DNA from 2 places in the Actinokineospora sp. genome. Region 1 is predicted to be linked to the other one. Evidence: predicted binding sites of a transcription regulator. Region 1 holds the regulator's gene; the other holds the start of a gene.

What was found. Region 1 encodes LexA, which represses DNA repair genes until DNA is damaged. Its sites were predicted from a motif close to CGAACACGTGTTCG; they were not measured.
Region 2: the regulator LexA is predicted to act here: its motif matches at 2,544-2,557, upstream of ACT4N7_RS06145 (exonuclease SbcCD subunit D).

The regions. Positions count from the first base shown of each region.
Region 1 covers NZ_JBQTHF010000024.1:83,059-87,167, forward strand. Annotated here, with positions in the region: gene hflX (GTPase HflX) at 1-1,334, shown strand, start outside; gene ACT4N7_RS09025 (hypothetical protein) at 1,468-2,493, shown strand; gene lexA (transcriptional repressor LexA) at 2,500-3,195, opposite strand; gene ACT4N7_RS09035 (LysM peptidoglycan-binding domain-containing protein) at 3,471-3,941, shown strand.
Region 2 covers NZ_JBQTHF010000015.1:823-4,931, reverse strand. Annotated here, with positions in the region: gene ACT4N7_RS06150 (AAA family ATPase) at 1-1,348, opposite strand, end outside; gene ACT4N7_RS06145 (exonuclease SbcCD subunit D) at 1,345-2,493, opposite strand; gene rmuC (DNA recombination protein RmuC) at 2,627-3,574, shown strand; gene ACT4N7_RS06135 (DUF6542 domain-containing protein) at 3,687-4,109, shown strand, end outside.

The sequences.
Region 1 (4,109 bases):
CGACCGAACTGCAGGACATCACCGAGGTCGAGTACCGGCAGCTCCGCCTGGAGCGGGTGGTGCTCGTCGGGGTGTGGACCGACGGTTCCGCGCTGGAGTCCGAGGCGTCGCTCGCCGAGTTGGCCAGGTTGGCCGAGACCGCGGGTTCCGAGGTGCTCCAGGGCCTCGTGCAGCGCCGCGACCGGCCCGACCCGGCGACCTACATCGGCTCCGGCAAGGTGCAGGAGCTCGGCGACATCGTCCGCTCGACCGGCGCCGACACCGTGATCTGCGACGGCGAGCTCTCGCCGAGCCAGCTCCAGCAGTTGGAGGCGCGACTCAAGGTCAAGGTTGTCGACCGCACCGCGCTGATCCTGGACATCTTCGCCCAGCACGCGCGGTCCCGGGAGGGCAAGTCCCAGGTCGAGCTGGCGCAGCTCCAGTACCTGCTGCCGCGTCTGCGCGGCTGGGGCGAGACGCTATCCCGCCAGGCGGGTGGCCGGGCGGGCGGCGGCAACGGCGGCGTGGGTCTGCGCGGTCCCGGTGAGACCAAGCTGGAGACCGACCGGCGCCGCATCCGCGCGAAGATCTCCAAGCTGCGCAAGGAGATCAAGGCGATGGGCACGGTCCGCGACACCAAGCGCGGCAGGCGCGTCGCCAACTCGATCCCGAGCGTGGCCATCGCCGGCTACACCAACGCGGGCAAGTCGAGCCTGCTCAACGCGCTCACCGGCGCGGGCGTCCTCGTCGAGGACTCGCTGTTCGCCACCCTCGACGCGACGACCCGGCGCACCGAGACGCCGGAAGGCCACGTCTACACGCTGACCGACACGGTCGGGTTCGTGCGCCACCTGCCGCACCAGCTCGTCGAGGCGTTCCGGTCCACATTGGACGAGGTCGCCGACGCCGATCTGGTCGTGCACGTGGTCGACGGCGCCGACCCGATGCCCGAGTGGCAGGTGACGGCCGTGCGCGAGGTGCTCAACGACATCGGCGAGCGCCGCGACCTGCGGATGCCGCCCGAGCTGGTGGTGGTCAACAAGGTCGACGCGACCAGCGAGTTCGCGCTGGCCCGGCTGCGCCACCTGTTGCCCGGCGCGGTGTTCGTCTCCGCGCACACGGGTGCGGGCATGCCCGAGCTGCGTGAGCGGATGGCCGAACTGCTGCCGCGCCCCGACCACGAGGTCGACGTACTCGTCCCGTACGCGCGCGGCGAGCTGGTGGCCAGGGTGTACCGCGAGGGCGAGGTGCTGACCGAGGAGCACACCGAGGCGGGCACCCAGCTCCGGGCTCGGGTCAATGTCGACCTCGCGGGGGTGCTGGCGGGCTTCACCGCCAACGGCAGCTCCGCGTAGACCGCGCCGAAGGCCCCGGTTCGCCGGGGTCTTCGGCACGTCCGGGTGAACCCGGCGCGGTCGGACACGTCCTGCATTGCGTGGACTTCCCGACGGCTACCGTGGGTGGGAGTCGCTGGAGTGGGAGGTGGCAGTGCGGGCGTTGGTGACCGCCGCGCTCGTCGCGGGGTTGGTGGGGTTCGGTGCCGCGGGTGCGGTGGCGCAGCCGCAGGCCCCGTCGGACAAGTGCGTCACGGCGGACAAGCGGCTCGGCGAGCTGTCGGGCCTGGTCGCCGACGGGGACCGGTGGTACGCGGTGAACGACGGCGGCACCAAGTCGAGCGTGTTCGTGCTGACCAAGGCGTGCGTGGTCGAGCGTGTGATCAGCGGGCCGACCGACCCGTTCGACGTCGAGGACCTCGCCCGCGCGGCCGACGGGACGTTCTGGCTGGCCGACGTCGGCGACAACGACAAGAAGCGCACCACGGTCGCGCTGATCGCGCTCACGCCCGCCGGGAAGACCACGCTGTACCGACTGACCTATCCCGACGGTCCACACGACACCGAGGCGCTGCTGCTCGACCGGACCGGCACGCCGTACCTGGTCACCAAGAACCCGCTCGGCCGCGCGGACATCTACCGGCCTATCGCAGCCCTGGTGAGCCCAGGGCCGACGATGTTGGAGAACGTCGGCTCAGTGCAGTTGAGCAGCACCGACACCCAGGGCGGGCCCGTTCCCCCGATCGTCGGCTCGGTGTTGGTTACCGGCGGCGCGGTGAGCCCGGACGGCACTGTCGTCGCGCTGCGCACCTACACCGACGCGTACCTCTACGCCGCGCCGGACGGCGACGTCCTGGCCGCGCTCAAGCGGGAGCCCGCCAGGGTCCCGCTGCCGGGGGAGCAGCAGGGCGAGGCCATCGCGCTCGAACCGGACGGCACGCTCGTGTCCGCATCCGAGGGCGTCGGCGAGCCCATCCGGGTGGTGCCCGGCGCGACGGCGCTGGCCCCGGCGAGGTCCGAGCCCGCTCCGGCCGACACCGCGGACCGCTCCGGCGGCGCGGCGGCGCCTGCCCCGGCTGACGGTGGCGGGCTCGCGACCCTGCCCGCGATCGGGTTCACCGCCGTAGCCGTCGGCGGGACGCTGTGGCTCATGCACCGTCGCGCGCGCAAGCGCGCCTGAGACCGCTCAGAGCCTGCGCAACACCGCCACGACCTTGCCAAGGATGGTCGCGTCGTCGGCCGGGATCGGCTCGTACGCCTCGTTGTGCGGCAGCAGCCAGACGTGGCCGTCGCGGCGCTTGAACGTCTTCACCGTGGCCTCGCCGTCGATCATCGCGGCGACGATCTCGCCGTTGTCGGCGGTGGGCTGCTGGCGCACCACGACCCAGTCGTCGTTGGCGATGGCGGCGTCGATCATCGAGTCGCCCGCGACCTTGAGCATGAACAGCGAACCCTCGCCGACGATCTCCTTCGGCAGCGGGAACACGTCCTCGATGGCCTGTTCGGCCAGGATCGGGCCACCGGCGGCGATCCGGCCGAGCACCGGCACGTAGGTCGGCTTGGGCCCCTGGTCGTCCTGCTCGATGATCACCGGGGTGATCCGCTCGCCGCGCAGTTGCGCGGGTGTCGCGTCGGCGGGGAGCACGCCGATCGCGCGCGGCCGGTTCGGATCGCGGCGCAGGTAGCCCTTCTCCTCCAGGGCGCGGAGCTGGTAGGCCACCGACGAGGTGGACGTCAGGCCCACCGCCTCGCCGATCTCCCGGACGCTGGGCGGATAGCCGAAGCGCTGCACCCAGGACCGGATGACCTCCAGCACCTGCCGCTGCCGCAGCGGCAGCTCGGCGCCGTCCGGGGTCTGGTCCAGCTCGGGGAAACTGCGCACGTTGCCGCCCGCAAGGGGCTTCCTCTTCGGTGCCCCTGCGGGCTTCCGACCACTCGTGCCTGCCACTGCGCTGCCTCCCGTACGAACCCGGGGCGGCCACTGGCGCCCCGGTGATGGATCCACGTCGATCATCTCCGGGGTCGACGGTAGCCCGCCGACCTGGGGAGATCAAACACCTGTTCGAGCGACACGCCGGGGAACTCTCGATTTTGTCGGTGCCAGGTGGTACACATTCGCACGGACGTTCGATCGAACGGTAGTTCGAGGAGGTTGCGATGACGGCACTGCTGACATCCGGGTCGGCCGAGCGGGTCGCGGGCAGGTCTTCGCACGTGGTGGCGCCGCCGAGGCCCGCGCTGCGCCCGGTTCGCCGGACCGGGCGGGGCAGGCTCGGGCCACCCGGTCGGCCGCGGGTGGCGGGCGCGCCGCACGTCGTCGCCAGGCCGGATTGCGCGCCCCGCCGCGCGCCTGCGCCGATCGCCGTCCTCGTCGGGATCGCGGCGGTGGTGGCGCTGGCGGTCTACGGGCTCGGCGCGTTCGCGGGTTCGGTGGCGGGCGGTGCCGACGTCCCGGAGGCGACCACGGTGGTGCGTGTCGCGCCGGGGGAGAGTCTGTCGGAGTTGGCCGGGCGGATGGCGCCCGGGAGCGACATCGAGGCCGTCGTGGCCAAGATCCGCGAGTTGAACTCGCTCACCGGTTCCGACGTCGCGGTCGGACAGCCGCTGACGGTGCCGTTCTTACGCTGACCCGGCCGCCGCGAGGCGACCACTCGTAGTGCCGCGTGCCGTTCGTGGGGACGGTGTCGCGAAGGCGTCCGTGTCGGTGCCGGACGCGTGGTGTGGATCACGCCTGCTGTCGTGCGCGGTTCGTGGTCCACCGCCTACGTCCGGTGAGTGCGTCGGCCAGACCGGCGT
Region 2 (4,109 bases), on a different contig from region 1:
CGGACGCGCGGGCATCGGCCGACTCGGCCAACCGGGCGCGGGCGTCCACGATCCGCGCGGGCAGCACATCGGCCTGCTCGACCAACCGCCGCGACTCGGTCTCGGCCATCGCGATCGAGTCGACCAGGCAGCCGAGCCGGGCACGCTCGACCTCCTGCTTACCCGCCTCGTCAACCAGCCCGGCCAACGCACCCGCGCGCTCCCGCAAAGCCCCCGCATCCACCCCACCAACCAGCCCGGCCAACCCACCCGCCGCGCCCTCCCGCACAGCACCCGCGTCCCACTCGCCACCCAGCCCCGCCACCGCACCCGCGCCCTCCCGCGAAGCCCCCGCATCCACCGCCCGGTCGCGCGCCACGCGCTCAGCCCCAGTGACCTGCCGCTCAACCCGCCGGAGATCCTCCGCGACCGCCGCCACGGACACCGCGCGCCGGGCGGCGTCCAGTTCCGCCCGCCACTCGGCGCGAGCACTCGCCTCCGTCGCCAACTCGGCCAGGTTCGCCGCGGCCTCCCGCACCCGGCGCACCCGCTCGGCGGCCGTGCGGCCCGCGGCCAGCTCCGCGTCGGCCCGCTCACCCGCCTCGGCGGCCGCGACCTGGGCGGCGGAGGCGGCGGCCGCGTGGCTGTCGAGGTCCGCTGTCAGGTCGGCCAGCCACGGCTCGTCGGCGTCGTCGGGTGGCTCGATGTCCGCCGCCTGCGCGACCCGCGCCACCAGCCTGCGGACCGACTCGTGCGCCGCGTCCCTGGCGCGGCGGCGTTCCTGCCTGCGGTCGCGGAACCAGACCTCGGCGCGCTGGAAGTGCTCGGTGCCGAACAGCTTCTCCAGCAGCGTCTCCCTGGCCGCGGTGTCCGCGCGGAGGAACCGGGCGAACTCGCCCTGCGGCAGCAGCACCACCTGGAAGAACTGGTTCTTGGTCATGCCGAGCAGGCGTTGCACCGTGCGCGCCACCTCGTCGATGCGCGTCAGCCCCTCGCGCGCGGGGCCGTGCAGCCAGGTCAGCGACACCTTCGCGTTCTGCTTCGTGGTGCCGTCGCCGCGCCGCTTCGGCCGCTGGTACTCCGGGCTGCGCACGATCCGCAGCCGCAGGCTCTGCACCGTCAGCTCCAGCGCGACCTCGGTGTGTACGTCGCGGTCGGCGGTGTCGCAGCGCAGCCGCTTGGCCTCGTCGCGCACCCCCGGCACCGCCCCGAACAGCGCGAACGCGACGGCGTCGAGCAGCGTGGTCTTGCCCGCGCCGGTGTCGCCGTGCAGCAGGAACAGCCCGTCGGCGCCGAGTCGGTCGAAGTCGACCACCTCGCGGCCGGGGTACGGGCCGAACGCGGTCAGCTCCAGGCGGTGCAACCTCATTCCGGCTCCTTCCCGGCCACGGCGGCCAGCGCCTCGCGCAGCAGTCCGCGCTCGGCCTCGGTCGGCGCGCTGCCCCGGGTTTCGGTGACGAAACAGCAGGCCACCGCGTCGTCGTCGCGGCCGCGCACGGCGTCGGCGTAGCGAAGGGGACGGTCGAGGCCGCCCGCGGGCCGCCACTGCAGGTGCACGGCGTGCGGGAACCGCTCCTGCAGCCTGCGCATGGCGTCGATCGGTCGGACGTGGTCGGTCAGCTCGACGGACAGGAACGTCTCGGTCAGGGCGTCGTGCGCCGGGTCGGCGAGCAGGTCGGCCAGCTCGCCGCGCAGCGTGCCCAGCGCGCGCGGGACGGGCAGCGCGCGCCGCTCGACCCCGGCGAGGCCACCCGCGTCCAGCTCGACCAGCCACACCGACTTGCGGTGGCGGGCCTCGGAGAACGAGTACGCCAGCGGGCTGCCCGAGTAGCGCAGGTGCTCGGCGAGGGTCTGCGGGCCGTGCAGGTGGCCCAACGCCGCGTAGTCGACGCCGTCGAACACCGCGCTGGGCACGTACGGGACACCGCCGACCGCGATCGTGCGCTCGGAGTCACTCTCCTCGCCACCGATGACGAAGGCGTGCGCGAGGACCACCGATCGGGTGCCCTCGGGGCGTTCGGCCAGGTCCGCGCGGACGCGGCGCATGGCCTCGCCGAGCACGCCGGGGTGGCCGCGCAGCTCCGGCATGCCGAGCGCGTGCTTGGCCGGTTCCGGCTCCAGGTAAGGGATTCCGTAGATCGCGACGGGGCCGTGCGCGTCGTCGAGCAGGACCGGGCGGTGCAGGTTGGCCATGGCGGTGCGCAGGTGCAGCCCGCCTGCGGCGGCGAACTCCCCGAACGCGCCGAGTCGCGCCGCGGAGTCGTGGTTGCCCGGCGTGATCACGATCTTGGCGCCCGCCGCCGCGACGCGGCCCAGCACGCGCGCGCAGGTGTCGACGGCCTCGGCGGACGGCACGGCGCGGTCGTACAGGTCGCCCGAGACGACGAGGACGTCGACGCGCTCGTCGCTCACCAGGTCCGCCAGTCCGCCCAGCACCGACTCCTGCTCGGTGAGCAGGTCGCGGCCGTGGAACGTGCGGCCCACGTGCCAGTCGGAGGTGTGCAGCACCCGCATGCGTGCCAAATTAGAGCGATCATGCACCCGATCGGGGGAGCCACGCCGGTCGAACGAGCGTTCGATCTTCGTTCTGTCGGTGCCATCCGGTAAAGATCGACCCGAACGTTTCCACCGACCAGAAAGGACTGCCGTGACCGCCGTGCTCGGCACCGTCGCCGCCGTGCTCGTGCTGCTGCTCGCCGCCGCGGGCGCGCTGTTCTGGCGCCTGTACACCGAAAGCGCGCGTCAGGCCGAGGCCGCGCGCGCCGAGTTGGTCGCCGAACGCGGCCGCTCCGACGCACACCAACTGGCCCTGCGCCGCTACGAGGTGGCCTTCGCGTCGATCAGCGGCCGAGGCGAACTCGGCGAACAGGTACTGATCGAGACCGCCCGCGCGCTCGGCCTGCGCGAGGGCCTGCACTTCACCGTGCAGACCGATGTCGCGGGCGGCGGCGCGGCCCGACCCGACCTGCTGCTCTTACTCGGCGACGACCGGCGCGTCCCGGTCGACGCGAAGATGAGCATGGCGTGCTGGGCCGAGGCCGTGGAGACAGACGACTCCGCCGAACGCCTCGACGCCTTGCGCGTGCACGTCCGCAACATCCGCTCGCGCGCGGCGGAGCTGGCGGGCAAGGGCTATCAGCGCTGGGCGGACGCCATCTACGGCACGGTCATGTTCGTCCCGTCCGACGCGGCGGTGGTCGCCGCCCTGGACACCGACCCGGAGCTGCTGCGCTGGCTGCTCGACCGCCGCGTGTTCCTCTGTGGACCGACGGGCTTCGCGGTGGTCGCGTCGTCCGCCCTGTTCGCGGCCACCGAACGCACCATCGCCGACGACGTGGAGGCCGTCCGCGTCCGGGCAGGTGCCGCCCACCGTTCCGCGGGCGCGGCGGTCGACGCGCTGAACCTGTCCACCACGCACCTGCAGCGCTTCCTGTCCGCCCGTAGGCGCGAACTCGACGCCTTGGAGCAGTTCCGCGCCGCCGTGGTCCCGCTGAGCGTGGCGGCCGGGAGCCCCACCCCGGTGCCTCCCATCCGGCGTGCGGACGAGGCCGCCGTCAACGGGCACGAGCTGCCAGAGGCGGCGCCCCTGGACTGACCCTCGTCAGCGGAGTTGATCTGTGGCGCAGCTCACAGCGATGTGTGGTCTGAGACCCATGATCGCCGAACAATGACGGCCATCCCACACTGACGGACTACCGTGTACCGACGTGACCGCGACTCGCGATCGCCGCAGCGATCTTGACGATGACCACGCCGAGCCCGCGTGGGATGAGCGCCCGATCTTCGGCCGGTCGCGGGGCCTGCCGTGGTGGGGTGCCGTGCTGATCGCCTTCGGGCTGGCGGCGGTGGCCGCCGTGATCGACATGCAGCGCCTGGGGTCGCTCGGGCGGATCTACCAGGGCGCCTACATCGCGGGGTGTGTCGCGGCGATCTGTCTGGTGCGCAGGCGCAACCTGTTCGGCCCGATGGTGCAGCCGCCCCTGGTGTTCGCCGTCACGGCGATCGGCGGTGTGGTCGCGCTGGCCCCGGCCTCGGATGGTGGCGGCCTCAAGCAGCTCCTGTTCTCCGTCGCACTACCGCTGACCAGCAATTTCCCGACGATGGCCATCACCACGGGGGTAGCCGTGGCG